DNA from 2 places in the Paenibacillus sp. TC-CSREp1 genome. Region 2 is predicted to be linked to the other one. Evidence: riboswitches for the same ligand, from Rfam matches in the RefSeq annotation. Region 2 holds a riboswitch; the other holds the start of a gene.
The links. Region 2 has a riboswitch for glycine ahead of gcvT (glycine cleavage system aminomethyltransferase GcvT). Riboswitches for the same ligand answer to the same signal wherever they lie in the genome.
Positions count from the first base shown of each region.

Region 1: linked by a shared signal. The riboswitch ahead of sdaAB (L-serine ammonia-lyase, iron-sulfur-dependent subunit beta) and the one ahead of gcvT (glycine cleavage system aminomethyltransferase GcvT) in region 2 are both predicted to bind glycine.

Region 1 covers NZ_JBNOKM010000015.1:41,313-57,730, reverse strand. The annotation lists gene pstA (phosphate ABC transporter permease PstA) at 1-73, shown strand, start outside; gene pstB (phosphate ABC transporter ATP-binding protein PstB) at 86-841, shown strand; gene ACQSGY_RS22120 (HXXEE domain-containing protein) at 951-1,577, opposite strand; gene ACQSGY_RS22115 (TetR/AcrR family transcriptional regulator) at 1,598-2,179, opposite strand; gene ACQSGY_RS22110 (response regulator transcription factor) at 2,463-3,185, shown strand; gene ACQSGY_RS22105 (sensor histidine kinase) at 3,182-4,645, shown strand; gene ACQSGY_RS22100 (LolA family protein) at 4,682-5,773, shown strand; glycine riboswitch at 6,154-6,282, shown strand; glycine riboswitch at 6,287-6,423, shown strand; gene sdaAB (L-serine ammonia-lyase, iron-sulfur-dependent subunit beta) at 6,537-7,226, shown strand; gene sdaAA (L-serine ammonia-lyase, iron-sulfur-dependent, subunit alpha) at 7,216-8,142, shown strand; gene ACQSGY_RS22085 (alpha-glycosidase) at 8,321-10,081, opposite strand; gene ACQSGY_RS22080 (response regulator transcription factor) at 10,317-11,000, shown strand; gene ACQSGY_RS22075 (HAMP domain-containing sensor histidine kinase) at 11,096-12,556, shown strand; gene ACQSGY_RS22070 (ABC transporter ATP-binding protein) at 12,693-13,607, shown strand; gene ACQSGY_RS22065 (ABC transporter permease) at 13,604-14,320, shown strand; gene ACQSGY_RS22060 (ABC transporter permease) at 14,322-15,053, shown strand; gene ACQSGY_RS22055 (PAS domain S-box protein) at 15,350-16,418, shown strand, end outside.
Region 2 covers NZ_JBNOKM010000018.1:77,658-94,075, forward strand. The annotation lists gene ACQSGY_RS24740 (iron-containing alcohol dehydrogenase) at 1-823, shown strand, start outside; gene ACQSGY_RS24745 (protease) at 1,112-1,648, shown strand; gene ACQSGY_RS24750 (flotillin family protein) at 1,731-3,287, shown strand; gene glcT (glucose PTS transporter transcription antiterminator GlcT) at 3,451-4,305, shown strand; gene ptsG (glucose-specific PTS transporter subunit IIBC) at 4,593-6,650, shown strand; gene ACQSGY_RS24765 (HPr family phosphocarrier protein) at 6,728-7,003, shown strand; gene ptsP (phosphoenolpyruvate--protein phosphotransferase) at 6,996-8,708, shown strand; gene gcvPB (aminomethyl-transferring glycine dehydrogenase subunit GcvPB) at 8,967-10,577, opposite strand; gene gcvPA (aminomethyl-transferring glycine dehydrogenase subunit GcvPA) at 10,574-11,932, opposite strand; gene gcvT (glycine cleavage system aminomethyltransferase GcvT) at 11,929-13,071, opposite strand; glycine riboswitch at 13,311-13,411, opposite strand; glycine riboswitch at 13,415-13,538, opposite strand; gene gcvH (glycine cleavage system protein GcvH) at 13,884-14,273, shown strand; gene ACQSGY_RS24795 (PTS mannitol transporter subunit IICB) at 14,715-16,178, shown strand; gene ACQSGY_RS24800 (BglG family transcription antiterminator) at 16,244-16,418, shown strand, end outside.

The DNA of each region.
Region 1 (16,418 bases), on a different contig from region 2:
GGTGCTTGCGTTTAATCTGAGTGCACGCTGGATCGGCCGTGTTGTATATCGCCGGATGACAGCTTCGAAATAAGGAGGAACCGACATGGCCATACCTTTCGGTACGGAACAGTTAAGCATATATTATGGGCATTTCCAGGCGGTCAAACAGATCAGCCTTACCTTCCCGGAGTCCAGTGTAACAGCACTGATCGGGCCTTCCGGCTGCGGCAAATCCACCTTTCTCCGCTCATTGAACCGGATGAATGATGAGATTGCCGGTTCTCGCACGGAGGGACATATCTGGATGGATGGCAACGACCTGAATGAACCGGGCACTGATGTAATCAAGCTTCGGCAGAAGATTGGTATGGTGTGGCAGAAGCCTAACCCTTTTCATAAATCCATCTACAACAATATCGCGTTTGGCCCCCGCTACCGTGGTACAAAAAACAAGAAAGCACTGGATGAGATTGTGGAAAAAAGCTTGCGTCGCGCCGCTCTGTGGGATGAAGTGAAAGACAGGCTGCATGACTCGGCTCTGGCACTGTCGGGTGGTCAGCAGCAGCGTCTCTGTATCGCACGGGCGTTATCCGTAGATCCGCAGATTCTGCTGCTCGATGAGCCGGCATCTGCGCTTGACCCGGTATCAACAGGCAAGGTAGAAGAATTAATTTCCGAGCTGAAGCAGGAGCTGCGCATTGTCATTGTTACGCATAATATGCAGCAGGCAGCGCGCATCTCGGACTATACGGCTTATTTTTACCTGGGCAGCCTGGTTGAGCATGGGGATACGGAGCATATCTTTACCAATCCGGACAACCGTCTGACACAGGAATATATTATGGGTCGTTTTGGTTAATGATTGCTGGATTGGTGTATGAAAATTTCACAGTAAAACATTTTAAACAGTACCTTATAGAGCAGACACTTGATACGTCTCTCTATGGGGTATTTTTTTTATGATGCAGTCATTTGTTGTGATATGGTCCCAGCTGTTTGTCGGAGAAATGGAAGGGTGAATGGATATCCTTCAGCCACATATTTCCTTTAATAATGAGGAGATACACAGCGATTACAAAGTACACCAATCCGATGATCCAGTCGGTGGTGCTTGCCAGCTTGTGTTCTGTAATGTAATACAGATACCATCCACCGATTGGGAAATGGAAAACCAGCACGGCGAACAGGCCGGGATTGTACCATGTTTTGGCTTTGATATTGGCGAATAGACCATGCCAGACAAACTGAAAAAAACCCATAAAGATCGGGGCCAGTGCCATCCAGATGAAGGTTGGGAAAAAGACGGGCAGAAGATAAAAAACATAGGCGATAACCAGGTTAATGACCATGGCAGACTGCGGGTTCAGCGGATAATGCGTAGGTTGTTCGCTTTTGAATATAACGATGTTAAATAAACCGCCAAAATAGCCGGGCCAGCGATACTCTTCGAATTGATGCACCAGAATGGCGATGAAGCTAAGCCACAAGATCATACTCAGTTCGGACATGGTACGAAGATTCATAACGATGCCGATTGCGGTTACTGCCGCGAACAGCATCCCCAGATCAGGCCAGTATTTACGCAGCATATTCATGAGTAATCTCTCCTCACATCTTATTTTCTGAAAAAATAACGTTCCAGCAGCAGGTCAATCTGACGCTCGACAGGCTTCATTTCGATGCCTGAGCCAGCCTCAAGAGTCTGTCTCATCAGTGCAGGCATGAACACGGCACCGAAGACTTGCATCACCATCATCATTAGAATGTCTTGATCCTGTTCGTTGGTCAGCTCTTTCAGCAGACTCTTGATTTTGTCGAATCCAATCATCCGCATAAACTTTCCATACTCCTGCTGTGACGCAAATAAATTGGCGCCCATGGTAATGACTCGTGACAGCAGTTCAGGGTACTGCTCTATTCCTTGTACATAATGCAGCAAAAAACGTTTCAAGCGTTGCTCGGGTGGCAAAGTAAAGTCATCCAGTACCTCGAAAGATTCCTGAAAACCAGAAAGCAGAATCTGTATCACCTCGCTAATCAGCTTATCCTTGGAGCCAAAGTAATAATTCACCAGTGATACGTTTGTATTCGAACGTTGGGCAATGCTGCGAATGGTGATCTTCTCGAATCCTTCCTGTTTGATCATCTCCAGTGCAGTTTGAAGAATAGTCTCTTTGGTTTCATTGTTCTTGTCCACAGCTTCTTGTTCCCTTCTCGTTATATTTAAACATTGTTTAAAACGTTGTTTGATACATCTTAACATTCAATTTGTCTAAATTCAATAAACTTTTTCCAACATTTGGGGTAACATCTATAGTGAGGTTTGACCTGAAATAACAAAAATGCAAGGCTTGAAGCATTGTAATGGGGTTATTTTCCTGCTAAAGCTTTGCGTAATTGGCATTTATAAAGAAAGTATTAACTTTACAGAATCTTATGGATTGTTCGCTACACTTTAAACATGGGAGGATGAAAGCGCAATGACAGACAAGGATAACATACTGCTGGTAGAGGATGACCCGGAAATAGCCCGTATTCTGCTGGATCATCTGCGCCGTGAAGGGTATGCAGTAACCTGGGCATCAAGTGGACTGGAGAGCTGGGAGGACTTCAGACAGGGGGAGTATCAGCTTGTCCTGCTTGATCTGATGCTGCCGGAGATGGACGGATTTACCGTATGCAAACATGTCAGGTTAATCAGTGATGTTCCCGTATTAATCATGAGTGCACGTCACCAGGAGGAAAGTAAACTGAAGGGGCTCGGCCTAGGTGCGGATGATTATATCACGAAACCCTTCAGCCTGGCTGAGCTTACAGCGCGGATTGAAGCCCATCTGAGCAGATATCGCAGATATCAGGGGAGCCACCCCCGTTCCTCATCCAGTTCTGTTTTTCAGCAGTACAATGACGGATTATCCATCCACCCGCTGAATCAGCAGGTGATGCTGAATGGTACCGAGCTGCAGCTGACGGGAAAAGAAGGAGCGCTGCTTATGCTGCTGGCTTCGCATCAAGGCCGGGCATTCACGAAAACGGAAATTTATGAACATGTGTGGGGCCAGCCGGCAGAGGGAAGCTCAAGCACAGTCACTGTACACGTGAAAAGTCTGCGCGCAAAGCTGGGAGATGAGCCGCATCAGCCGCGCTGGATTCAAACGGTATGGGGCAGCGGCTACCGCTTTATTGGGGAGCGGATCGAATGAAGCTGAAATATTGGCTGATGCTTGCGTTCCTGATTGTCATGTTATTGCCTGTGGCTGCGGGCTGGGCATTGTTTTCCTTGTATAACTATTATGAAAGTCAGCGCGCAGTAGCTGAGTACGTGGAGTTATCCGGACGTTTCGCTCCTATAGAGAAGGCACTGGATAATCCGGAGCTGTACCAGCTGCAGTCTCCCGAGCATCAAATTCTCCCTGAGCTTGCCAGTGAACAGGTGAGTTTCAATCTGTATCTGCCCTCTGGCATTCGGGTGTACAGTTCTGGCGGGGATACATGGTCATCAAGCGGATACACGGTAAGAAGCTCTGAATTATACCGGAACCTGTACAACCTGCAGATTCGTCACCGTACATTTTCACTGAAGAAACCGGTCTGGAATCATGGAGAACTGGCGGGCATTTATGAGATAACGATGCTGCGTCAGGACTGGCTTGAAGGCATATCGATTCGAACAACCTGGGTTGTCGGCGGAGCAGTGTTATTCTTTGTACTGTTGTATGGGACGGTGTTGTGGCTGCTATCCCGAAAGCTATTCTTTCCCATGAGAGCTTTGATGAACAGGATGCATGCGTTTGCCCGTGGAGAACAACCGGATGTTGTACGGGCAAACATTCGGAACGATGAGATGGGTACGCTGCTGCAGCAGTTCGATGCGATGCAGCAAACGGTCAGGCAGACTCAGGCAGAGGTGGAGAAGCAGCAAAAAGAAAAAGAGATGATTGTAGCCTCTCTGTCTCATGACCTGAAAACACCGTTGATGTCCATCAGTGCTTATGCGGAGGCAATCAGCATGGACAACCGTTCTGAACGATTGGAGAGACAGGAGTATAAAGATGTTATTGCGAGAAATGTGGAACGTATGAAACAGATGATCGGTGAGCTTGAGATGTATACAGCGCTTGGCTCCAGTGATTCGGAACTCGCTATGGTTGAGGTGGAAGGGGAAGAGTTTTTCGAGATGCTGCTGGGCAGTTACGGAGGACTTGCGGAACGTGATCATTACAACATGCAGGTGTCTGTACGCACGAATCATCTCTACCGGATTCATCCTGAATCACTGATGCGCCTGACCGATAATCTGGTGCATAATGCGCTTCGTTATACGCCTCCCGAAGGTAGAATCGGACTCGCTGTAATTGATTCAGTGGAGGAGCTCCCCGAATGGATGAATCCGTTACTCGGAGCGGAGCTTGATCCTTACAGAACCGGGGCAACGATCATGGTGGTTCAAAATGAAGGTCCTGCAATTCCTCCAGAACAGCTGGAACGAATTTTCGAGCCGTATGTTCAATATCACAAGCAGGAGAGACATGGCTTCGCAGGAGGCTCGGGCCTGGGATTAAGCATAGCCAGAAGGATTGCATTAAAGCATGGAGGGGATATGCGCATGTGGTCCTCGGAACAATACGGGACTGCGGCTGTGTGCCGATTGCCGGAACTGTAAAAATACACAGAAATTAAAGAAGGAGGATGATCGTTTATGATGAAGAAAGGATGGAAGCTGCTCGGAGCTGCCTTGATTGCCACTTCAATGTTAACAGGATGTTCGGAAAAGGAGGTGCTTGGCATGTCGGGGGATGACATGATTGAGAAGATTATTGCTGCCGAGTCAGAGCCGGCTTCCTACTATGCGGAAGGTCTTTTGAAGATGTGGACGGATGGGGAAATCACAAATACCGTACAGGTGAAGGAATGGGTAGATGGGAAAACAGGACAGCAGCGGGTTGAGACAGAGGAAGATGGAAATGTAAGTTATGCGGTTCATAACGGATCAGAGATTCTGATTTATGAGAAAGAGGCCAAGACCGCTTTTTCAATGGACTCCTCCTCGTTTCAGCAAGAGCCTAACCAAACCCAAAAGCAGATGCTGGTGGATCAACTGGAACGGATGCGTGATTCCCACAACGTGAAGACGCTGGGCCAGGAAACGCTTCAAGGTCATGAGGTAATTCACATTGAACTAACACCCAAGGATGAAAATTCCCTGTCGATGTCATCCGAATACTGGATAGACCCCAAGAAGTGGATGGTTATTAAAGCGACCAGTACGTACGGGGATACCAAATCGGAGGTACTGTATGACCTGATTGATTACAATCCTGAATTCACGGACAAGACGTTTACGCTGGACATCCCTGCAGACGTTGAGATCCAAAAGATGAATGATGTGATGAATAACAAGGAGATAACACTGGAAGAAGCAGAGAAGGCAGTGGGGCAGCCGTTTCTGCAATATGTAGGGAAGGATCTGGAATTGTCGAGAATCGAGATGACTTCGTCCGTGAGTGAAAGCCGGGATGAGGTGACGTTATATTATGTGAAGAATAACAAGCCTGAGATCAGTATAACGGTATTCCAGGCACCTGAGGAAAATGTAGATGAAAAGCTGCTGCCAGAGGAAAAGAAAGTAACAATCCGTGATACGGAGGGTTCGTACATGTCCATGATTCGCAATCTGTCATGGAGCGAGGAAGGTTTGCGATATTCGATCATGGGAGAAAATGATGCCTGGACACAGGAGAAGCTGCTGTCGTGGGTGGATGCGCTCCAGCTTGCAAAGCCAAACAAATAATATCCTGTGAATAGTGAGCCTTGAACAATATTAGGGCGTGTCTTGAAACCTACTGAAGTGCATCTTTTACCGCCTTTTCGCCCCCTGCTGCGTCACTTTCCCTTGACGTGCCCCGGCACGCCTGCGGGAAACTTCCTGGCTTGGAACGAAAATTCAGCAAAATCTGCTTCCTTCAGAGTTTTCAGACACGTCCTAGTGAAAAATGCATATTATTATAGAAACGAAGGAATCCTTACTTTCTGACAGTCAGGGATTCCTTTTTATTACAACAGGCATGTTGCGTCACTTTAGTTGACATAAATTGAGCGGCATATTAATCTGTATATGATTGAATGAATGCCAAAAGCGTGATTCGTAATGAAATAACAGAATAAAGCGAATGATAACGAGCGGGAGAGACCTGAGCGGACTGCACGTAATGTACAGGCCGGGTTCAGGCACCGAAGGAGCAAGCTGTTATGCACCCGGCATAGCGGTTAATCTCTCAGGTAAATGTACCATCGTTGGACGCAGCTCTGGAGAGTGCGCAGAAGAAGCGCCACCCAAGGGGTATATGATTGATCAGCTCGGTAACAGGCGGGTACTGGAACGTACTTGACTTTGTTCTGACGCTGCTGCGATCATGAAACTCTCAGGTATCAAGGACAGAGAGAGGGCTAACGGCCTTCTTCTGTCCTTTTTTGATGTCATCATTCAGTAAATCAGGAACATTATGGCGGTCTTGTCTGAATAACGATGACGAAACCAATTGGAGGGTTACAACGTGCGATTTAAAGATGTTTTCTCAATTATCGGTCCGTCGATGACAGGACCATCCAGTTCACATACAGCAGGTGCTGCAAGGCTCGGCCGTATTGCCCGCCAATGGCTGGGTTGCACACCGGAACGTGCGCGGCTCACACTGTACGGATCATTTGCAGATACGTACCAGGGACACGGGACTGATCTGGCACTCATTGGCGGCTTGCTCGATTATGTTACGGATGATCCGCGGATACCGGATGCAGAGCAGTATGCAGCCGAAGCGGGTATGGAGGTTGAATTTTATACGAGTGGTCTACCAGCTCCCCATCCTAACACGGTTAAGATTGAACTCTGGCATGGTGAACGGCAGTGCTCATTAATGGGGGCTTCCATTGGCGGCGGCAGTGTGTCGGTGAATGCGCTGAATGATTTTCGCGTGCAGATCAGTGGGGAATTTCCGACCTTAGTGTTAAGACATGCGGACAAGGCAGGTGTGCTCGCCTCGGTCACTTCAACGATTAGCTCATCTGGAGTGAACATAGGTTATATGCAGGTGGATCGAAAGGCGCGTGATGGAGAGGCTCTGACGGCGATGGAGATGGATGCTCCTCCGAGTGAAGAGGTTCTGAAAAAACTGCGTTCGCTGGATCACGTGCTGGACATTCGTGTGATTGATCTGAAGAGAGGGGTTGACCCGAATGCGGTTTAAGCATTTGCATGAATTAAACGCGATCTGCACAGCCGAGTCCAAAACGATTGCGCAGCTAATGATTGAGGAGCAGGTGCAGGAGACGAACACACCGGAGGCAGACGTGGTGAAGCAGATGTCGGAATACTACCAGGTAATGAAGGAAGCCGTGCGCAAGGGGCTCACTGAAGATACGACCTCGCGCAGCGGACTGACGGGTGGAGACGGGAAAAAGATGGCCGAATACATTCGCCAAGGGCAGACCTGCTCCGGTGACGCTTCTGCGCTTGCTATGGCCTACGCTCTGTGTGTATCAGAAGTGAATGCTTCTATGGGACGTATCGTGGCTACGCCAACAGCGGGCTCCTGCGGTATTATTCCGGGTGTGTTCATCAGCTCGCAGGAACGCTTTGGCTGGACGGATGAACATCTGGTGAACGGACTGTTCTGCGCCGGGGCTATCGGTTACGTTATTGCCAACAACTCCTTCATCTCCGGTGCGGAAGGCGGCTGTCAGGCCGAGGTAGGGTCTGCAATCGGTATGGCTGCGGGTGCGATGGTGGAGCTGCGCGGCGGCACGCCGGAGCAGGTCGTGCATGCGGTCGGGCTGGCTTTGAAAAATACACTGGGCCTCATCTGTGATCCGGTGGCTGGCCTGGTAGAGATTCCATGCATCGTGCGTAACGGACTCGGTGCTGTTACCGCACTGGCTGCGGCAGATATGGCTCTGGCAGGGGTGCGTAGCGCCATTCCTTCCGATGAAGTCATCGATGTTATGCTGGAGGTGGGCAGTGCGATGCCTAGCCGTCATCGTGAGACAGCGCAAGGCGGGCTGGCCCAGACCCCTACAGGACGCAAAATGATGGAAAAGCTGGCTAAGCCTAAGGCGAAGCGGGCAGAGCCGGAAGACAAACCTGATATCCCAGGTACCGATTAAGGCAAAACAAGACAAAACGAATACAAAATCACATGACAAAAAAAGCGTCCATCCACCTGTGAATCAGATCAGGTTATGATGAACGCTTTTTTATATGGACTGTCTGTCCCGTTTGTCGACCTGTAGCATCGTTGTGAACATATACTTAATCCATGCCAGGTGAAGATTATGGCTATTATTATTGCTCCGCCAGTTCCGTACGCATAACGGCATAGCCATAGGCAGGCAGTTCAATGGCGAGAACCCCTTGGTCTATAGCGGTGCGGTGATTGCCTTCAAACAGCTCGGTCCAGGGCTGATCGCCTGCTTCCAGCTCAACGATGGCGGTTTCCTCCGAGCGGTTGAACAGCACCAGAATGCGCTCGGTATCACTCTTGCGTTCCATTACGAGCTGACTGCCGCCCGCACGGGCTTGCAGAAAGCGAACCGTGCCTTCGGCTCGCAATGCCGGATGTGCATGACGAAGGGCAATCAGCTTTTGATAAAAGCCGAGCAGTTCCCGGTCCTGCTTCGCCTCATCCCACTCCATGCATTTGCGGCACCCCGGATCATGTTCCCCGTCGAGGCCAATCTCGTCACCATAATAGATGCACGGTGCTCCCATATAGCTGAACTGGAACAATGCGGCCAGCTTCATCTTGCGCTGATCTCCCTCGCACAAGGTAAGCAGGCGTGGGGTATCATGACTGTCCAGCAAGTTGAAGGCTACCTCACTCGCCTGAAGCGGATAGCGGGATAACTGGCGGCCGATGGAGTTGGCGAATTGTTCGGCGTGCATCTTATCTTCAACAAAGAAAGCATTCACAGCTGCCGTAAACGGGTAGTTCATTGCGGCATCAAACTGGTCACCCTGCAGCCAGGCAGATGATTCATTCCATATTTCGCCCAGAATATAGGCGTCGGGGTTAGCTGCTTTCACGACTCGGCGGAAATCACGCCAGAAAGCATCATCCACCTCATCGGCCACATCGAGGCGCCAGCCGTCCGTGCCGATTTCCTTGATCCAATACTCGGCTACTTCAAGCAAGTAGGCTTTAACATCGGGGTTTTCGGTATTCAGCTTGGGCATATGAGCTTCAAAGCCAAACGTCTCATAGGTTGGAATGCCATTCTTCACGGTCAACGGAAATTCATGAATGTGAAACCAGTCCTTGTATTTGGATGCCGCACCGTGCTTCTGCACGTCGAGGAATGGGGCAAAGGTTTTGCCAGAGTGGTTAAATACCGCATCCAGCAGGACACGAATGCCTCGTTCGTGGCAGAGCTTGACCAGACGTTTCACCGTATCTGCATCACCAAAATGACGGTCCACGCGCAGATAGTCCTCGGTATCGTATTTATGGTTTGTCGTAGCCTCAAAGATTGGAGTAAAGTAGATCGCATTAATGCCAAGTTCGCTAAGGTAATCGAGATGATCCATCACCCCTTGAAGATCACCGCCAAAAAAATTAAACGGTGTAGGCTCACCGCCCCAGGGTTCGACCTTCTCGGGATTGATGGCAGGATTACCGTTCGCGAACCGCTCGGGGAAAATCTGATAAAATACCGCATCCTTCACCCATGCCGGGGGTGTAAATACAGCTCCTGCATGAATATAAGGAAACTGAAACATTCGCCCCGGATCATCCGGCTCCTCTTCCTGGAAGTCCGTCTCGGTCATCCAGATCTGTTTATCTCCGCTTTTAAGCAAAAAAGCATACTTCAATCGACGATACGGAGGTTTCACTTCCCCCTCGTAATAATCAAACATGGAATCTGACGTGAATTTGGTCAACGGCACGATATCCCGTGTTTCCTCCCACGCATATTTATCCCCGGTCAGGGCATAAACCTCGGTCAAGTCATTCTTTTTGGCACGTAGGCGCAGGTGAATGGTATCCCGGTCATAGGCATAGGCCCAGTTCCGTTTGGGTTGGTGAAAGATGGCTTCGAGCAGCATGTGAAATTCCTCCCGTCAGATGTGTATAGGATATGCAGAAGCAAGTGTGGTATATGTAATGCTTATCGGACTATTGTGAAGCTGAATGATTCGGATAATATTACGTCAACACAGATTGCGTTATAATAACCTTGAAGGCAGGTCATCTGTAATGATGATGAAGTGATGCGGATATGCCAAATCTGCCCAGATATATCATTAACCCAAAGGGTAGTGAAAGGAAACGAGTACATATATGAAAAACAAATTGTTATACATTGAAGACGATACCGAAATTGCGACATGGGTAAGAGAGGATCTGGAGGACCGCGGTTATGAGGTCATGTGGCTGGGCAGCGGAGAGGGGGCTGTTGAGGCGGCGACAGGCTGTTCTTTGGTGATACTGGACGTTATGCTGCCAGGGCTGGATGGATTTACAATAGGACAGCGTTTGAAAAAGGAGTATCCTGCTGTGCCGATCGTTATGCTTTCAGCCAGAACGTCGATTGACGACAAGCTGCATGGGCTTGATTTTGCCGATGACTATGTGACCAAGCCCTTTCATCCAGACGAGCTTGCTGCCCGCATTGAGGTGCAGCTGCGCAAGGCAGGTGCGGCTGTATCCAGCAATAATGTTTTGAAGCTGGATCATCTGGCGATCTATGAGAAGGATAACCGGATCGTTAACGAGCAGACGGGAGAAGAAATTATTTTATCAGGCAAACAGTTTCACATTTTCTCGTATCTGCTCAGAAATATGGGGATGATCCGTACCAAAGAGCAGATCTATGAGGCGGTATGGAACGAACCTTATCTGGATGGAGACAAGACACTAATGGTACATATCCGGCATCTGCGGGAGAAGCTGGAGCTTGATCCGGCGAACCCGGTCATTATTCAGACCGTGCGTGGTGTAGGATATAGGGTGAAGAAGCCATGATCAGCTGGCTCCGGAAACGAAAAGTAAAGAGAATGGAACGGAATGCGACATTACAGCCCTCTGTCCGGCCCAAAATGAAGTTCGGACGTTCTTTGATGACAAGATACATGCTTCTCATTTTGGCGGCTGTGTTGTTTGTGCCTGTTGTGGTTCCTTTGGTGGCATCGGTTTTCATTGTGGTCATCAGCAATACCAGCGATAGTATAGACGCACCTTACGGTAACGCTGATAACATTACCAATCTGTGGGTTAGTGAATCCAAGAAGCTGGATGGGGCATCGGATCAGAATATTAATACACGAATGAAACAGCTGCAGGAGAAGTACCCCAGATCGGCCATGTATCGTGTGAATGCAGAAGGCAGAACGGTGCTAATTCTTGGTGGCGAAGAAGCCCGGGTGTTGAAGTCAAAACCATCCGACACTTCACAGGTCATGCCCGGGACCTCAGATACAGATGTCACACTGCAGTGGCCTTCCGTAATTGGAAAGGAGGAAGAGACCTTAATTCCTGCAGCATGGACGGCAAATTATGCCATACAGTTCATGAAGAAGGCGCCCTATCGCGATCCACTAACCGTTGTTGCTTATATTGGAGGTGGAAATGAAAACAAAGGACAAGGTTTCATGGTGATCGAGGTCCCTCGTAAATTCATTCAAAAGACTTCCAGTAGCGGGGTAGTAGAATTCATCTATTTTGGCGTAGTTATGCTGCTTGTTTTTGTTTTATTCATCGTGCTGTCTATTCTGTTTTTCGCTCAAATCCGCAAGCGGCTCGTTCGCCTTCAGACGGCGATGGCTGCCCCGGATCATGAGGGTATTCCGAATCCTGTCCATATCCGGAGAGCGGATGAAATCGGGCATCTGGAGGAATCCTTTAATCAGATGGTGTATCGGTTGACGGACAGCATCCAGCGGGAGCGGGAGGAAGAGCAGCTTCGCAAACGGCTGGTTGCGGGTCTCTCTCATGATCTGCGCACACCCCTGACGGTTATTCGCGGTCACATGCATGCATTGCACAAAGAAAATCTCAGCGAGCAGGGCATTCATGCACTGGTTCGTATGGAAAAGAAGATGCAGGATCTCAGTGAGCTCATAGATAATATGTTTTCATATAATCTGCTGACGAGTGGAAGGTACACGCTGAAGCTGGAGCAGAAGGATGTGCTGCGTATGGTCAGAGAAGCCGTGGCTTCGTGGTATCCCGTGTGGGAGAAGGAGAACTTTGAGATTGATATTGATCTGCCGGAAGCACCATTGATGTGGGATGTGGATGAGCAGGGAATGAGGCGTGTACTGGATAATCTGTTTCAAAATGTAGTTCGTCACGCGGCGAGCGGCAAATATATCCGCATATCGACCGAGCAGGTGCAGGGCAAAACCGCCCTGGTCATTGAGGATCATGGGCCAGGGATTCAGCCGGATTCAGGAACGAAGGGTACGGGGCTCGGGCTATCGATCGTAGATTTGTTAATTCGCGAGATGGGCCTGCGCAAACGGGTTGACAGTTCCGAGGCAGGTGTCCGTACCTATCTGTACAGCGGGAGAGAAGGATAGGCAGTCGGGAGAATAGACGAGTGTTCTATCATTTATGTCGGGCCGCTATACCGAGCCTCTTTTTAAACTAATCTTAAACTTGCACGCAGGCTTGCCTTAACCTTGGAGGGTTACGATAGTTCCGAGGTGATTAATAGTGAGTGAAAATATTATTCAAACGGCAAATTTATGGAAAACATACAAGGACCGTGCAGCGGTTCGTGAACTTGATCTGCATATTAAAAAGGGAGATATCTACGGCTTTCTCGGTCCGAATGGTGCCGGTAAAACTACAACCATCCGCATGCTGCTCGGCTTGATCAAACCAACCAAAGGTGTCATCCGTGTCTTTGACAAGGATATTCGCAAGGAACGTATGGACATTTTGCGCCGTGTAGGTTCTCTGGTGGAGTACCCGTCCTATTATGGACATCTGAATGCGGTGGAGAATCTTGAAGTGCTGCGTCGTATTATCAACGTGCCCAAGTCCAGAATTGACGAGGTATTGTCTATTGTTGATCTGACCAAAGATGCCAAACGGGCCGTCAAAGGATACTCCCTGGGTATGAAGCAGCGTCTGGGTATTGCCAGTGCACTGCTGGGTGATCCCGAATTGCTCATACTGGACGAGCCGACCAACGGACTCGATCCGGCAGGTATTCAGGAAATTCGTGAGCTCATCAAACGTATGCCGCTGGAGCATGGCATTACCGTACTGGTCTCCAGTCACTTGCTGAGTGAAGTGGAGCAGATGGCAAGCCGTGTCGGCATCATTCGGGAAGGGAAAATGGTGCTGCAGGATACCATCGCAAGTCTGCAAAGCCAGACGGGAAGCACTATTAGACTTATGGTATCAGCGCCGGAGGAAGCGATTAAACTGGCTCGTGAACAGGGTCAATTCGGTCAGCAGCAGGGCGCAGTACTAACCTTCCCTTATATGGATAACACTGCGGTTGCCCTTCTCATTCGCCGCCTGATTGAACAGGAGCATGACGTGTATCGGGTGGAAGAACAGCGCCAGTCTCTTGAGGATCTGTTCCTGCGTGTTATTGGTGAGGGGGCGTCTGTATGACCGGGCGTGCATTATCTTCGGATTGGCTCAAGATACGTGGGAAAGGCATCTGGTTTCTGGTATTTCTGGCTCCAATCGGATTAACGGCCATGCAGGCCTTGAATTTCGGTTTACGGCTGGATTATTTGAAAGAGCAGTACGCAGGTAACCTGTGGGGTGGTTTGCTGGGCAACGTCTTTATTTTTGTACCGCTTGCATTAATGCTGGGTGCGACAATCCTTAGTTCCATGATTGCCGGAATCGAGCATGAGCAGGGCTCGTGGAAGCAGCTGCTCGCACTGCCCATCTCCAGACCTGCAGTCTATCTGGCAAAGTTCCTGCTGGCTTGCGTGCTGCTGATCATCTCCAGTCTGCTGCTGACGGCTGGTGTTGTTGGATTAGGACTGGTGCTTGGCTTCGATGCCAAAGAAATACCTTGGGCACAGGCGCTGAAGCTCGGACTAATGCCTCTGGCCGGTGCGCTTCCGGTATTGTCCATTGAATTGTGGTTTACGCTGGTATCCAAAAACCAGGCGCTGCCGGTTACGTTCGGCATTATTCTTGCCATTACCGGCATGTTCTCCTTAACCATCTCCCCACACTTTCCACTGGCTTGGGCGCAAATGGCATGGAGTTCACCGACTCCCTACTTGTACGCGGGTATGGGCGCAGGCTTGGGAATTCTGATTATGCTGACGGGCATGATGCACTTCAGCAGAAAGGATGTGGCCTGACATGAGCTTTACGACGACCTATTTTCGTATTCTTTCTGCTGAACGATTGAAAATGGCCAAATCGCCGGTTTGGCTCCTTGTACTGATCAGTCCGCTCATTTCCTTGCTTATCGGTCTGTTGTCTTCTACGGGGGATTGGAATGCTTTGATGTCAGTAATGGTTATGCTGCATGGGTTGCTACTGCTACCGATGTTGACAGGTGTCTTCACTTCGTTTGTTTGCCGATTCGAGCATGCAGGCGGTGGCTGGAAGCAGTTATTGGTTCTACCACTCACACGAGCAGGTGTATATTGGGGCAAATTCACCATCGTAATGGCTCTGGTGGCTGGCACACAGCTGCTGCTGCTCGGCAGTATTCTGCTGACAGGCATGATCCAGGGCATGGCAGATCCTATCCCATGGAGTCTGATTTTGGGCAGATTGCTGCTCGGTTTTCTGGCTTGTGTACCGCTGGCTGCATTGCAGATGTTTGTTTCTCTGATCTGGAGCAGCTTTGCCGCACCATTGGCATTAAATTTTGCACTAACCATTCCGAATATTCTGGTTGCGAATTCAGCTACGTATGGACCCTATTATCCATGGGCCCAGCCGATGATTCTGATGGTTCCGATCGATGGAGCAGGATTCGGGGCATTCAATGTTCCGCTAAGTACACTTCTGTCGGTAGTAGGAGGCAGTGCTGTTTTGTTTATCGCCATGGGCATGATCTATTTTTCCAAAAAGGAAGTATAAAGGGCTTGTCACTTTCAATATCTCTCTTGGGACCGCTGCATCGTTATTCGTATGCGGGCGGTCTCAGGGGATTTTTTTATTTTCGGCTTCCACATGTTCCATTTTTTTCATCATGATAGCTGTGAATTTTATCATAGGATATAGGCAAAATGAGACGAGAATCTGGTAAAATAAAAAAAGCTGTTTCTAGTCGGTCTTACATGGTTATTCGAGGGTAAGCCTTGTTACAGCCAAGAGTGGGGTATATTGAAATAAAGGTGAAAAGAAGATTTGGCTGAGAAAAGAGGGGTAGGCCTTTGGAATTGAATAAAACGGAAACCCTGAAACGAATTATTTCTGAGGGAAGCTCTTATCGGTCATTGTTTTTTAACCACCCGGATGCCATCTATGTCATGGACATTGAAGGAAACCATATCGATGCAAACCCTTCATTCGAACGGTTATCCGGCTACAAGATTGGAGAGCTTGCAGGGGTGAGTCGGGATCGCATCAGCCCGCCTGAAAGTGAGACAAGACGAGAGCAATTCATTGAAGAGGTGCTGGCTGGACATTCGGTCAGTGAATCCATGGCGTTTTATCATAAAGACGGTTCTGTGAAGCATGCACAGGTTACTTATATACCCATTACCGAAGGTAAAGAGGTTGTCGGCATTTACGGCATTGCCAAGGATGTGACGGACAAGGTGAAAATGGAGCGGGAGCTGCAGGAGACACAGGAGAAGTATCAGGTGTTGGCGGAACATGCACAAGACCTGATAACTACCTGTACTACGGATGGCACGTTGTTATATGTTTCTCCATCGGTTTATACGCTGCTGGGGTACGAGCCGGACGAGGTTACGGGTAAATCGTTCAAGTCCTACTGTTACCCGGGAGATTATCCTGATCCAATGGAGCTTTCGAGTATTGGAAATGGATGCAAGATGAGAGTGCTGCATAAGGAAGGGCATTATATCTGGATGGAAACACTGGCGAAACCTGTAGCTGGAGAGCAGGGCGAGGTTAGCCAGATTGTCAGCATCAGTCGGGATATCACTCAGCATAAGGATGCAGACCGGCGTCTTCGCGAAAGCCGCCAGAGGTACAAGTCATTGTTTGAATATAATCCCGCTGCCGTATACTCCTTGAACCTGGAAGGCGAGTATAGTGCGGTGAACAGCAATATGGTGCAAATGCTGGACATTCCGCGCAGCAAGCTGATCGGACAATCATTCTTGTCCAATCTGGAGAAGAGTGAGAAGAACAAAGGAGAGGCCTTCTTTGAGCTTGTAAAACAAGGAGAGCCTCAATATTACGAGACACGTGTCGTTAGTTCAAGCGGCCGCAAGATAGAAGTATCGGTAACGAATGTTCCGATTATTGTAG
Region 2 (16,418 bases):
TGGAGACATGTGGGACTTCGCGCAGCGTAAAGCTGTTGCACAGGACGCTCTCCCACTCGGCACAGTGCTGACGATGGCAGCTACCGGTTCAGAGATGAACTCCGGCTCTGTTATTACGAATCAGGAAACACAAGAGAAGCTGGGCTGGGGCAGTGCCTATACTTTCCCTGCATTCTCCATTCTCGATCCAGTGAATACATACACGGTACCGAAGGATCAAACGGTATACGGTATGGTGGATATGATGTCTCACGTCCTGGAGCATTACTTCCATCTGGACCCGAACACACCGGTTCAACTTGGCTTCTGCGAAACGATTCTGCGTACCGTAATGGAAGCGGCCCCTCGTCTGGTCGAAGATCTGGAGAACTACGAGCTGCGTGAAACGATTCTGTATTGCGGCACGATGGCACTGAATGGTGTACTGAACATGGGACTTGCAGGAGACTGGGCAACCCATAACATTGAACACGCGGTATCTGCCGTTTATGATATTCCGCATGGTGGGGGACTCGCTATCTTGTTCCCGCACTGGATGAGACATAATATCGATGTAAAGGTGGAGCGTTTCAAACGTCTCGCGATCAATGTATTTGATGTGAATCCTGAGGGCAAATCGGATAGACAGATTGCTGAAGAAGGCATTGATGCACTCAGCCAATTCTGGACGTCGATTGGAGCTCCAAACCGTCTGGCGGATTATGATATTGATGACAGTCAGATCGAAGTTATGGCGGATAAAGCGATGCTGTTTGGACCGTTTGGTAACTTCAAAAAACTGCAGCGTGAAGATGTAGTATCCATTTACAAGGCTTCCTTGTAATTAAGCCATACGAATACAAACCGAATATAGACATAACGACATATATATGAAAGATAAATAACCCGGAACGCAAGCCTCAACAGGCTTGCGTTCTTTGCTGTGCTGCTTTGGAACCGCAATATCCGAGTGAACTGGAGCATTCGTGAAGATTGTGATGGTAATCCCCATTAGCGGCTCCTGAATACATCTCAGGAAAGATTTTGAAACATTTTGCCTGGATGTACGTATTTATTTACATGTGGAATGCACAGTTGGGAGAATTTGCAGCAGAGAGAGGAGGAAGAGGGGATGGAAGCACTTTATTGGGGATGTCTTATCGGAGGCGCTGTTTTTGCTATAGTGAGCCTGGTGCTGGGTGACTTGATTGACGGCTTGCTGGATGGGGCCTTCGAAATGCCTGGTGTTGATTTTTTTAAACCTGTTGTACTGGCAGGGTCCATTACTGCTTTTGGTGGAGCGGGCATCCTGCTGACAAGGTACAGCTCGCTCAGTGTGATGTCAAGTCTGATCTTATCCCTGCTGATCGGTATTGCTGCAGCCATGCTGGTATTCTTCGCATATATCAAGCCGATGCGCAACAGTGACGTTTCAATTGCTTTTTCGATGAAAGAATTGGCGGGCAAAATCGGGGAGATTACAATTCCGATACCGGCAAACGGATTCGGTGAAGTCATGATTCGTTTTGCATCCGGAAGTACGATTCAGACGGCATCCAGCTTCGAGCAGCTTCCCATTGCGGCGGGAGCGCGAGTAGTTGTTATTGATGTGGTGGATGGCGTGCTGAGGGTATCCGAGTGGGATGAGGATGTACTTAAAGAAATGTGAGGTAGTGAGTGATCCGAATAAGGGTAGCGCTCACAAGCACGAAGTCATTTTAATTACTTACGAGATAAGGGGAGAGATGTGAATGACAGCTAATCTGGATTGGGATGTGTTATTGATTCCTGTTGTGGTTATAGGGGTTATTTTGATTCTGGGTCTGGCCTTCTGGGCAAGATACAAGACGGTCGGGCCGGATGAAGCGATGATTGTGACAGGTTCATTCCTGGGCAGCAAAAATATATCCGAGGATGATTCCGGGCGCAAAATTAAAATTGTTCGCGGCGGCGGTGCGTTTATTCTTCCTGTATTCCAGCAGTCTGAATTTATCTCATTGCTTTCACACAAGCTCGACGTCTCCACACCTGAAGTGTACACAGAACAGGGTGTTCCGGTTATTGCTGACGGGGTGGCGATCATCAAGGTTGGAAGCGCTGTAGAGGACGTTGCAACGGCGGCAGAGCAGTTTATCGGCAAACCGGTGGACTCTCTTAGAGGCGAAGCACAGGAAGTGCTGGAGGGCCATTTACGGGCCATTCTCGGTACGATGACGGTAGAAGAAGTGTATCGGAACCGGGACCGTTTCGCTCAAGAGGTACAGGGCGTGGCAGCTCGGGATTTGAAAAAGATGGGTCTGCAGATCGTTTCCTTTACAATCAAGGATGTTCGTGACAAACAAGGATATCTTGATGCGCTTGGTAAACCAAGAATCGCAGCCGTGAAGCGTGATGCCGAGATTGCCGAAGCAGAAGCGATGCGTGATGCACGGATTCAGAAGGCAAATGCGGAAGAGCAGGGACAAAAAGCCGAGTTGCTTCGTGATACCAACATTGCAGAGGCAGCCAAGGAGAAGGAACTGAAAGTAGCGGCATTTAAACGCGATCAGGATACCGCCAAAGCGGAAGCTGATCAGGCGTATCACATTCAGGAAGCCCGTGCCAGACAGACGGTTGTTGAAGAGCAGATGAAGGTTGAACTCGTACGTAAAGAGCGTGAGATTGACTTGCAAGAAAAAGAAATTACCGTTCGTGAGAAGCAGTATGATGCCGAAGTGAAAAAGAAAGCCGAAGCGGATCGTTACGCGGTAGAGCAGGCTGCGGAAGCGGACAAAGCAAAACGCATGCGCGAAGCCGATGCGGTACAATACTCGATCGAAACGCAGGCCAAAGCAACAGCCGAGCAAAAGCGGCTTGAAGGTCAGGCGATTGCGGATGCAGAGCGCGCTAAAGGTACAGCGGATGCAGAGGTTATTCGTCTTCGCGGTCTTGCCGAAGCGGAAGCGAAAGAGAAGCTGGCGGAGGCGTTCCAGAAGTTTGGCGAAGCAGCGGTACTCGATATCATTGTCAAAATGCTGCCTGAGCTAGCTGGTAAAATTGCTGAGCCGATCTCATCCATTGATAAGCTGACAGTCGTAGATACAGGCAAAGGTGAAGGGGCTGCGCGTGTCAGCAATTATGTAACCGAACTGATGGCTACAGCACCCGAAATGTTGAAAAGTGTGTCTGGCATCGACGTAGAGCAGCTGATTAAAGGTTTGACGAAAACAAAAGCAGCTGTACCCACCGCTGTGCAATCGAGTGAGCCTGTGAAGGCGACCTCACCAGTGATCGAGAGCCTTGTGGAAAGAAGCGAGAGCAAGGAGTAAGAACTGGCAGCGGCATTACAAGGCTTGTCTATTGACCTTAAGGCGAATTTTTGTTACTTTTTAAGCGAGACGTCCGGCGCGGTTTGCCCGCTCCGGTCGTTTTTTTGTCTGTAACAAGATGTGTGCGGCACATCCAAGATGGTGTGAAAAAAGAGGTGCAAAAATGAGCAGCCTGCATGTAAATAAAGCGCTAAATAATAATGTAATTATTGCACAGCATCCAGAGCATGGTGAAGTCGTGGTCATCGGCAAAGGCATCGGCTTTAATCGGAAGCCGAGTGATGACATTCCACTGACGGCTGTGGAGAAAATGTTTATTTTGAAAAACCAGCAGGAGCAGGAGCAGTACAAGCAGCTTCTCCCACAGGTAGATGAAGCGTTGATCGAGATTATTAATGAAGTCATTACGTATATTGCAGAGCGTACGGACGTTCCGCTCAATGAACATATTCATATTGCCTTAACGGATCATATTTCTTTTGCCTTGAAGCGCAAAGAGCAGGGCATCGTCATTCAGAACCCTTTCTTATACGAAACACGGGAGATATATCCCGATGAATATCGAATGGGAGAGTATGCGATTCGTTTGATCAAGGAAAAAATGGGTGTGGACTTGGGCCAGGATGAGATCGGGTTTGTTGCTTTGCATATTTATAGTGCGATGACAAACCAGAATATCTCCCAGGTGCGGGAGCATTCGCAGTTAATTACGGATCTGGTGAATCTGGTTGCCGATCAGCTGGATTATTCGTTTGAAACGCAATCATTGGATTATTCCCGTCTGTTAACACATCTGCGGTTTGCTCTTGAGCGTATACGCCGCGGAGATAAGGTGGAGGAGCTTCACAAGCTGGATTCGTTGTTAAAATTGGAGTATCCCGAAATGTACTCGCTTGCATGGAAGCTGACCAAGGTGATGGAAAAACGACTCAAGCTGCCCGTTTATCCGGCAGAAGTTGGATACTTAACCATACATCTGCAGCGACTGAATCAGCGGAAAGAGGAAGAAAATCAGTAAAGTGTGCTCCGAAATAAAACAGGAATAACGTTTTTTTCTGTAAAGGCTTGCAATACGTGCAGAGTGATGCTACAATGGTGACCGTAATCAAGCAACTGAATAAACATAAGCGACGTGTTACTGACTCGATCAGGCATGAGTTAATTTGAGTGTGATTGTTCTACCTTTTTAAGGGTATGCTATACCCCAAGGTAGGCACAGTTCACTTTTATTAGTTCATGCCTTTTTTGTGTTCCCTTGCTTGCATCACGACATATACACTCACATGAAAGGAAGAATACGACGCGATGTTTAAAAAGCTTTTTGGAGTATTGCAAAGAGTAGGTAAGGCGCTCATGCTGCCAGTAGCGATTCTGCCAGCGGCCGGTTTGCTGCTCGGAATTGGTAACATGCTGGTCAATCCTGATTTCTTGCAGTACGTTACTGCGCTCGATACCCCTTGGGTAAACTCGATTGCAACGATCATGATGAACGCAGGTCAGATCGTATTTGATAATCTGGCATTGCTATTTGCGGTCGGTGTAGCGGTCGGACTGGCTGGCGGTGAAGGTGTTGCAGGACTTGCAGCCATCATCGGTTATCTGGTCATGAATGTAACTTTAGGTTCTGCTGTAGGGGTTACCCCTGCCATGATTGGCAAGGTGCCGGGTTATGCAAGTATCCTGGGGATTCCTACATTAAGCACAGGGGTATTTGGAGGTATCATTATCGGTATCGCCGCAGCACTGTGTTATAATCGGTTCTTTAAAATAGAGCTGCCGTCTTACCTGGGATTCTTCGCAGGTAAACGTTTTGTTCCTATCGTTACTTCAGTCGTTTCCCTGATTCTCGGGTTGCTGCTCGTAGTAATCTGGCCTCCGATTCAGAACGGATTAAATGCGATTTCTCACTTCATGGTGGATACCAGTCCGACCTTGTCGGCTTTCATCTTCGGTGTTGTGGAGCGCTCACTGATTCCGTTCGGTCTGCATCATATTTTCTACTCTCCATTCTGGTTTGAGTTCGGTGAGTATGTGAACAAAGCCGGCGATGTCATTCGCGGAGACCAGAAGATTTTCTTCAGCCAGCTGCGTGATGGTGTTGCGCTGACAGCGGGAACGTTCCAGGTTGGTAAATTCCCGTTCATGATGTTCGGTTTGCCAGCTGCCGCACTTGCGATGTACCATGAAGCAAGACCTGAGCATAAAAAATATGTTGCAGGTATCATGGGTTCTGCTGCACTGACATCGTTCCTGACAGGTATTACAGAGCCGCTTGAGTTCTCGTTCCTGTTTGTAGCACCGATTCTGTTTGCTGTACACTGTATCTTTGCAGGTTTGTCCTTCATGACGATGCAACTGCTTAACGTCAAAATCGGGATGACCTTCTCAGGTGGTTTCATTGACTTCCTGATCTTTGGTATCATTCCAAACCGTACGCCATGGTGGGACGTTATTATCGTTGGTCTGATTCTTGCGGTAATCTATTATTTCGGTTTCCGATTCATTATTCGCAAGTTCAACCTCAAAACGCCGGGACGCGAGGAAGCTTCTGCTGAGGCTGCATCGAGCAGTGGTGCTTCAGGCTCTGCTGATGATCTGCCGCATAATATTCTCGAAGCGTTTGGCGGTAAGGAAAATATCAAACATCTGGATGCATGTATCACTCGTTTGCGGATTGAAGTTAATGAGAAATCGAATGTGCAAAAAGATCGTTTGAAGCAGTTGGGTGCATCTGGTGTGCTTGAAGTGGGTAATAATGTTCAAGCCATCTTCGGAACACGTTCCGATACGATTAAATCCCAAATGCAGGATATCATTGCAGGACGTACGCCTGCACCAGCTCCCGCTGCAGAGGTTAAACCAACTCCTGAAGAGGAGAAGGCGCAAGGAGAGCAGGGCGAACGCATTGTACCAGAGGATATCGTTATGCCGGTTAATGGTGAGCTGCTTGATATAACCAACGTACCTGATCCGGTCTTTGCTGAAAAGATGACAGGTGACGGGTTCGCTATTTTGCCACATGATGGCACGATTACCTCCCCTGTGTATGGTAAAGTATTTAATGTATTTCCAAGCAAACATGCCGTAGGTATTATGTCCGATGGCGGCAAGGAAGTGCTTGTTCACATAGGTGTCAATACGGTGAAACTGAAAGGTCAAGGTTTCAACGTACTGGTTCAGGAAGGTGACCTGGTATCTGCGGGTCAGCCGATTATGGAAGTGGATCTGGAGTATGTAAAAGCAAATGCTCCGTCCATCATCTCTCCGGTGATTTTCACCAACCTGCCAGAAGGCTCCACCGTCACACTGAAGAAGAGTGGCGTGCTCAAAGTTGGCGATCAGCCGATCATTGAGATAAAATAAGAACTGTTCCAACGATGGCAAGCAAGTGTAAATATACGCAATGCCTAAACTAAACTACCGAAAGCGAGATGATTGTAATGCAACAAACATTCAGAATTACAGACGAAGATGGTATCCACGCACGTCCGGCAACTGCCCTGGTTAATACAGCAAACAAATTCAAAGGTGCAGAATCTTTTGCAGAAGCTAACGGCAAAAAAGTAACATTGAAATCCATTCTGGGCGTTCTTTCTCTCGGTCTGGAGCAAGGGGACACCATCAGCATTATCGTTGAAGGTGAAGGCGAAGCAGAAGCTCTGCAAGCTTTGACTGACGTTATGGTTAACGAAGGGTTGGGCGAAATTAATGCTTAATGTTTCCGGGATCGCGGCTTCGGCGGGTATCGCTATCGCCAAGGCGTTTATCTTGGAGCATCCTGACTACTCTGTAGAAAAACGCCAAATTAACGACGTTGACGCAGAGATCGCTAAACTCGACTCGGCTCTGGGCAAGTCCCGGGCTGAGCTCGAAGCGATCAAAGAGCGTACTTTACAAGAGCTTGGCGAGAAAAAAGCTGAAATTTTCGCATCGCATTTGCTCATTCTGGATGACCCGGAACTGATTGATCCGGTAAAAGCCAAAATTGCGGATGAAATGGTGAATGCTGAATTTGCACTGAATGAAACAGCTTCCCAGTTCATCTCCATGTTTGAAAATATGAAGAGTGCATACCTGCAGGAACGTGCAGCAGATATGCGTGACGTGACAAAGCGTGTGCTAAATCACTTGCTTGGCATCGACTTCATGAGCCCGGCTGAGATCAGTGAAGAAGTGATTGTGCTAGCGGAGGACTTGACCCCTTCCGATACAGCTCAATTGAACCGCCAGTATGTTAAAGGTTTTGCGACGAACATCGGTGGACGGACTTCTCACTCTGCAATCATGGCTCGTTCGCTCGAAATTCCGGCTGTAGTCGGAACGAAGGACATTTTGTCTCAAGCGAAACAAGGCGACCTGATCATTGTTGACGGTCTGGACGGCCACGTTCTGGTTAACCCTACAGACGACGTAGTTGCTGAATACCGTGCCAAACAGGAACAGTATGATGCACAGCGTGCGGAGTGGAGAAAACTGCGTGACGAACCGACAGTTACCGTGGACAACGTTCATGTGGAGCTTGCTGCAAACATCGGTACACCGAATGATGTAACAGGTGTATTGGAGAACGGTGGCGAAGCCGTAGGTTTGTACCGTACCGAGTTCTTGTACATGGGCAGAGACAAGCTTCCTTCTGAAGACATTCAGTACAATGCTTACAAAGCGGTACTTGAAAAAATGGAAGGTAAACCGGTCGTTGTGCGTACACTCGACATCGGTGGGGACAAAGAGCTTCCTTATCTGGATCTGCCAAAAGAAATGAATCCATTCCTCGGCTTCCGCGCAGTTCGTCTGTGTCTGGACCGTCTGGATATCTTCCGTACACAATTGCGTGCGTTGCTGCGTGCAAGTGTACACGGAAACCTGCGTATCATGTTCCCGATGATCGCAACACTGGGTGAATTCCGTGAAGCAAAAGCTGTTCTGCTCGAAGAGAAGGAAAAGCTGGTCGCTGAAGGGATTGCTGTTTCCGACAGCATTCAACTCGGTATCATGGTCGAAATTCCATCAACAGCTGTAATGGCGGATCAATTCGCCAAAGAAGTGGACTTCTTCAGTATCGGTACAAACGATCTGATTCAGTACACGATGGCTGCTGACCGGATGAACGAGCGTGTATCTTATCTGTACCAGCCTTACAACCCGGCCATTTTGCGTTTGGTTAAAATGGTTATCGATGCAGCGCATCGTGAAGGCAAATGGGCTGGCATGTGCGGTGAGATGGCAGGAGACGAAACAGCAATTCCATTGCTGCTGGGTCTCGGACTGGATGAGTTCAGCATGAGCGCAACTTCCATTCTGCCAGCTCGCAGCCAGATCACCAAGCTGTCCCGTGCGGATATGCAGGAACTGGCAGCCAAAGCGTTGGAAATGCAAACCGCTGAACAAGTGGTTGAACTCGTTCAAAGCATTCAAGCGTAATTTTGCCGGAGTTTCCTCCGGATTTGAGGTTTTCTTTTTCCGAATTAAAGGGCTGCCCTGGGCAGCAATATCGCCGGTGTCCACGAATCAAGTGGGTGCCGGCTTTTTTTGTTTTCACGTTGGAAATATTAGTCGCAATGCACGCTACAAATAAATCCAAAAAATCCCCTTGCACAGTCGAGGGAATACCTCCACCCGCACAAGGGGATGACATGCAGTCAATCAGCAGCAAGTAAATTAACGGTTATAAATCGATGCTCAGCTGCAGGCACAATTCAATACAGGTTTACGTGCCGCGGTCGTTTCATCCAATCGTGTGACGGGTGTGCCATAGGGTGCGTTCAGCACCACTTCAGGTGTTTCTTCCGCTTCCTTGGCGATGCGAATCATCGTATCAATAAATCCGTCGAGCGTTTCTTTGCTTTCGGTCTCGGTTGGCTCAATCATGATACATTCCTCAACATTAAGCGGGAAGTAGATCGTTGGCGGATGATAGCCAAAGTCCAGCAGACGCTTCGCCACATCCAGTGTGCGTACACCGTACTGCTTCAGTCCGCGTCCTGACATCACAAATTCATGCTTGCATACACCCGGATAAGGAATCTCATAGTGAGGTGCGAGACGAGCCATCATATAGTTGGCGTTCAGCACGGCACATTCGGATACACGGCGCAGGCCTTCCGGGCCATAGGTACGAATGTAAGCATAGGCACGAACTAGGATGCCAAAGTTGCCATAGTAGGCTTTTACCCGGCCGATGGATTGATCTCCTTCATAATCCAGTGAATAAACACCCTGATCATTCTGAACAACCATCGGTTTGGGCAGGAACGGGATCAGACGGCTTTTCACACCGACCGGACCTGCACCCGGGCCGCCGCCGCCATGCGGGGTGCTCATCGTTTTGTGCAAGTTCAGATGCACCACATCAAAGCCCATATCCCCTGGCCGTGTAATACCCATGATGGCATTGGAATTGGCTCCGTCGTAATAAAGGAGGCCACCAGCCTCGTGTACGATCGCCGCAATCTCTTGAATGTCCTTCTCAAACAAGCCGAGTGTATTCGGATTTGTCAGCATCAAGGCAGCGGTATCCGTTCCAACCGCCGCACGCAGCGCCTCCAGATCAACAAGACCGTCTGTACGGGAAGGAATCGTGACGGTTTCGAATCCCGCCACCGTTGCGCTGGCCGGGTTCGTGCCGTGAGAGGAGTCGGGCACGATAACTTTGGTACGAAGCTCACCGCGACTTTCGTGATAAGCGCGAATCATCATCAGTCCGGTCCATTCGCCATGTGCACCTGCAGCCGGCTGCAGGGTCACGGCATCCATGCCAGTCAGCCCGGCCAGATCCTGCTGTAACGTATACAGCAGTTCCAGCGCACCTTGAAGGCTCGATTCATGCTGGTAAGGATGGATTTTGGCAAAGCCGTTATACCGGGCAACATCCTCGTTAATCTTCGGGTTGTATTTCATCGTACAGGAGCCAAGCGGGTAAAATCCGTTATCTACCCCGAAGTTGCGGCGGGATAATGCAGTGTAGTGGCGAATGACATCCACTTCAAATACTTCCGGCAAGGCTGCAGCTTCTGAGCGTAGCATTTCCCGGGGAATCAACGTGTCGGCGTCCAGACGGGGCACATCACACTCCGGCAGGGAATAAGCTACGCGGCCCGGACTGCTCAATTCAAAGATCAATGTTTGCTCGGGAGCAGCCGATGAGGCAGTTTGCAGGTTGACAGCTGCGGATTGCAGACCAGTCTCGGGCTGCTGATTCGTAGGTTGAACTGCACTGGTTGTATCAGCATGTGAATTTGTTTGGCCTTCCGATGAGGCTCCGGCCGCTTTTGTTGTCATTTCCTGAGTCACAGTGATCCCTCCAATACACGTGCGAATTCGTCAATCTCTTCTTTGCTGCGACGTTCGGTAACCGCGATGAGCATATGTCCTGCAAGCTCTGGATAGTTCTTCCCAAGCTCATAACCACCGATGAAGCCTGCATCCAGCAGCTTCAGCTGGAGGGCATCCACATCGGTTCCTTCCGGAAGCTGGATCACAAACTCGTTAAAGGTAGGAGCTGAGAAAGTCAGGCTTACCCCCGGCATCGCTTTGAACTTCTGGAGCGCATAGTGGCTTTTCTGTAAATTCAGGTCAGCGACATCGATCATACCCTGTCTTCCCATAGTGGACATGTAAACGGAAGCACTTAACGCGAGCAAGGCCTGATTCGAGCAGATGTTGGACGTCGCTTTTTCGCGGCGGATGTGCTGCTCGCGCGCTTGCAGCGTCAGCACAAAGCCACGTTTGCCGTTGCGGTCGGTGGTCTGACCGACGATGCGACCGGGAATCCGGCGCATGTGAGCCTGGGACACGGCGAAGTATCCGCAAGTGGGTCCGCCAAGCGAAGCGGCGATTCCAAGGGGCTGCGCATCGCCTACTACGATGTCGGCACCCAGCTTGCCTGGGGCTTCCAGCAGACCGAGCGACAGCGGGTTGGCGCTCACAACGAGCAGGCCTTTGTGTGCATGCACAAGGTCGGCAGCCTGTTTTACATTTTCCACAGCACCGAAGAAGTTGGGGCTTTGAATCATAACTGCTGCAGTGTCGTCCGAAATGGCTGCTTGCAGGGCATCCCAGTCCGTCACACCATCCTTGTAACCAATCTCCACGATCTCCAGACTCAAGCCATGTGCATAAGCCTGTAACACTTGGCGGGCTTCCGGGTGAACGGTACGGGATACGATAAGCTGTTTGCGGCGTGTGGCAGCTGCGGCGAGATTACCTGCTTCGGCAAATGCGGTTGCACCATCATACATGCTCGCGTTGGCTACCGCCATGCCCGTCAGTTCACAGATATAGGATTGAAATTCGAAGATCGCTTGCAGCTCCCCTTGGCTGATCTCAGGCTGATAAGGGGTGTAGGCGGTATAGAACTCCGAACGGGAAATAACATGGTTAATGACAGAAGGGATGTGATGATCGTAGATGCCTGCGCCGAGAAAACTGGCGTGTGTCTCGAAGTTGGCATTTTTACCGGCTTGTTTGGACATGTGACGGGTTAAGGCATATTCATCCAGTTTGGAGGATACGGGCAGCTCGCCCTGATAACGAATCTCCTGCGGGATGTCTTTGAACAGATCTTCGATCGTATCCACACCAATCGTGGCGAGCATAGAGCTCTGGTCCTGTTCAGTCATGGGGATATAGCGGTGCTTGCTCGTCATGCTTGCTCAGCTCCTTGGGTAGGGGTGTTTGACGTACGTGTCCGTTTATGAAAAGGGGTTCTGACGACCTCGGCTTTCAGCTTTTTGCCGCGAATCTCAATCTCCAGCGGTGTGCCCAGTGCGGCATGTCTGGCATCAATCAGGGCAAGGCCCAGATTACGCTTCAAGGTTGGTGATTGGGTACCTGTTGTCACTTCTCCAATCTGCACGTCACCTGTATAGATCGGATAATGCGGACGCGGAATGCCGCGCTCCAGCACTTCAATGCCAACGAGCTTGCGGGCAGGACCGTCATTTTTCTGCTTCAGCAGAGCTTCGTGTCCGATAAAAGGTCCGGCATTCAGCTTCACAAACATGCCAAGACCTGCCTCCAGTGGAGAGATGGTAGGAGACAGCTCCTGGCCATACAAAGGCAGCTTCGCTTCAAATCGAAGTGTATCACGAGCGCCAAGTCCTGCCGGAACCAGACCCAGATCAGCACCGGCTTCCATCAATCCGTTCCATACCAGAGCAGCCTGTTCTGCTGAAACGTACAGTTCAAAGCCATCCTCTCCCGTATATCCGGTACGCGATAACAGCAGGCTGACCCCGCATACGCTGGCATCCTGTACAAAGCGGAAAGGTTCGATCGAAGCTGCATCCGTGCCCGTGCCTGTAACTTTGCCGAGAATTTCGACTGCCAGAGGACCCTGCAGTGCAAGCAAAGCCGTCTGCTCCGAAACATTGGTCATGTTCACGCCAGGAGTCATGTGTTCTTGCAGCCAAGCCCAATCCTTGTCGATATTGGAGGCATTCACAACGAGCATATAGTGCTGCTCCGCCAACTTGTAGATCAGCAGATCATCCACCACGCCGCCATCAGGATAACACATCAGGGTATATTGGGCCTGGCCCGGTACGATTGTGGTTACATCATTGGTGGTCATGCGTTGTAAAAAGGCTTCCGCCTGCTCTCCCGTTACGGTGAATTCACCCATATGGGACACATCAAACAGCCCGGCACGCTCACGCACCGCTTCATGCTCCTTTTGAATACCGCTGAACTGCACCGGAAGCTCCCAGCCTCCAAAATCGATGCAGCGTACACCTTCATATTGAGCATATAGGGGGAAGAGTGGTGTTCTTAATAAGTCGGACATCCAATCACCTCGTCAAGGGCCGTTATCGGGCCAAGTATAGAAACGCGAAATCTGTGAATCAGGTAAAGATGCTAAACAACAAGCACATTCATAAGTATTGGATGAAGTCGTTTATGAAAGACACGCTGCCAAAGGCCGACGATTCGATATCCTGCATTCTTTTTTGGGGAAAAGGAAAAGGAAAAGGAAAAGGACAGGCCAAAGAACCGGCATGCCATATAGCACGCTGTATTCTTAGGCTCTGTCCCTTGTACCTGAGAGTTACCCCGCCGCTAGTGCAGACAGGTTTCCCCTTGGGTGATCATAACGTCCGTTAAGGACGATTAGATGCTCTCCAGAGTTGCGTCCTGTAAAAGTCCTTTTGCCTGAGAGATTCACCTCCGCTTGTCGGTGGTTTACTCCTTCGGCGCCGCCTTAAGTACATCCCCAGAACGGGTGTCACGGGCAGTCTCTCCCTTTACATTCATCCGCGGTTCATACGTAATGCAATTCAATTCAGTTGCTACTCTCATTAAAACGTGAATCCAATCATGATGTCAAGAACAATATCATTAAACTTGTATAAAAGACGAATATTATACTATTTATTGAATATAACGTTCGTATATTTAAAATGAGTGCGTTTACTATTCTATTATTATCCAGTATATGTAGAAAGAGTGCTTTTTGGTGATGGGACCACCGGCATGAATTTCGAATAAATTGTAAGCTATCTTGACATTTGAATGCGAAATATTTACGCTGTTGTTTGGGGAAGAGGTAAAGGTCAAAGAACGCATGCACTCATTATTGAAGAAGCGAGGCGGATATGGATGAGCGAATTGAGAAGTGATTTCCTGTACAGTGAAGAGCATGAGTGGGTGCAAACCGTTGGAGAGGATACCGTTCGGATCGGCATTACCGAGTTCGCACAGCATCAGCTGGGTGACATTGTGTTTGTAGAACTGCCTGACCTTGAAGCAAGTGTCGCTGCGGCCGAGAGCATCGGAACCATTGAATCGGTGAAAACGGTGTCGGACTTATTTTCGCCTGTTAGCGGTACGATTGTTGCAGTCAATGAAGCGCTGCAGGACTCGCCGGAGCTGGTGAACAGCTCTCCTTATGAACAAGGCTGGATGATTGAAATCCGTGTTGAGGGAGATTTACAGGCGGCTCTATCCGCACTTCTGAATGCGGACGCTTATCGGAAGCATATCGAGTAGATGATGCACTGCATGATCGGATTGATTTGTACTTACTGACATATATATTATCATATAACATTCAAAAAAGATGTTCTTTGAACCTGTGTGGGCTGCCAGCTCATGCAGGTTTTTTGATGTTTTTGCAGGAGTAGTTGAACGGTTTTTGAGCTATAACCATATGAATTCAGGATAAAAATGGGGAGTGCGGACCAAGCTATGATACTGCTTCCTGTACTGTATATGATCTGAATCATAGCCTGAAAAGTCCTTGTGTATCAAGGGTTTTAATGAATATGACTACAAAAAAGCGATTACATAATCTAATGTTGTCATCATTGTTCATGACGAAAGTACGCTTTCATTTGATTGAACAGCAGCGGTTTCTCGCTTAGGATTACAGCAGGGATGCATGACACCCCTTTCAAATTTATAATGACTTGATTCAAGGAGGATAAACCAATGAGTAATTTGGACCAAACGTCCAATTCCAAGGGTGGGTTACGTGTCGGTGTGCAGCGCTTTGGACGATTCCTGAGCGGTATGGTTATGCCTAATATGGGCGCGTTTATTGCTTGGGGATTAATCACCGCGATGTTTATCAAAACAGGCTGGTTCCCGAATGAAACGCTGTCACAGCTCGTTGATCCGATGATTAAATATTTACTGCCGCTGCTGATCGGTTATACCGGGGGTACGATGGTGCATGGAACACGCGGCGGGGTCGTCGGGGCGATTATGACGATAGGTGTCATTGTAGGCAGTGACATTCCGATGTTCCTTGGAGCCATGATTGCGGGACCGTTCGGGGCATGGGTGATCAAAAAGTTTGATAAATCGGTAGAGGGCAAGATCAGAGCCGGTTTTGAAATGCTGGTCAACAATTTCTCGGCCGGAATTATCGGCGGTATTTTGGGCATCATTGCCTTATTGGGGATCGGACCTGCCGTAGAGGCCATCAGCAAGGTGCTGTCTGCAGGCGTACAGGGTTTGATGAACCTGGGCTTGCTGCCGCTGGTCAACCTGATCATTGAACCAGGTAAAGTATTATTCCTGAATAATGCAATTAACCACGGGATATTAACACCGATTGCTACAGATCAGGCAAGAGAACTGGGTCAGTCCGTGCTTTATATGCTGGAATCCAACCCCGGGCCGGGTCTGGGGATTTTGCTGGCATACTGCTTCTTTGGACGGGGAACGGCGAGATCATCTGCACCGGGTGCAGTCATTATTCATTTCTTCGGCGGGATTCACGAAATTTATTTCCCTTACATTCTGATGAGACCTATTCTGATTCTGGCCGCTATCGCTGGTGGTGTAACAGGGACATTGACGTTCATGCTGACAGGAGCAGGACTGGTGTCGGCACCGTCACCGGGCAGTATCATTGCTTATTTCCTGCTGACGCCGAAAGGTGGATACATCCCGATGCTTGCAGGGGTTATCGTTGCTGCGGTTGTTTCCTTCCTGGTGGCCTCTCTGCTGCTCAAAACGGGTAAACAGAAGGATGAAGATCTGGAATCGGCCTCCAGCCGAATGAAGGACATGAAGAGTCAAGGCAATACGGGAAATGCAGCCATTACGGCAGATCACCGTGATGCAGACAGAGCAGCAAATATCGGCATTGCTGCAGCTGCCAAAGCAAAAGCAGATGTGAAAAAGATTGTATTCTCCTGTGATGCAGGTATGGGTTCAAGTGCCATGGGTGCTTCCATTCTTCGCAAGAAGATGAAATCCGAGGGAATTGATGTTGCCGTAACCAACACGGCGATTAGTGAAATTCCGCAGGATGCTGACGTTGTAATTACGCAAAAAACATTAACGGATCGAGCGCGTGCAGTCGCACCGAACGCGGAGCATATATCCATTGACAACTTCCTAAAAAGCCCGGAATACGATGCGCTTGTTGAACGTTTGAAGTAAGCAGTGAATCACTGCGATACAGCTTCAAACTAGGCGGCCGTTTTCCAAGAGCCGGAGGCTGAGATATGAGTATTACCAAAAGACAACGTGAAATTGTGGAGTTCCTGCTGGATCATCCTCATGAAGTCACGGCCGGCGAAATCGCCGTTGAAGTAAAAGTGAGTACCCGTACTGTGCATCGTGAGCTGCTGATGATCGAACAATGGCTTGAGCCGCTCGGGATGCGATTGGAAAAAAAAT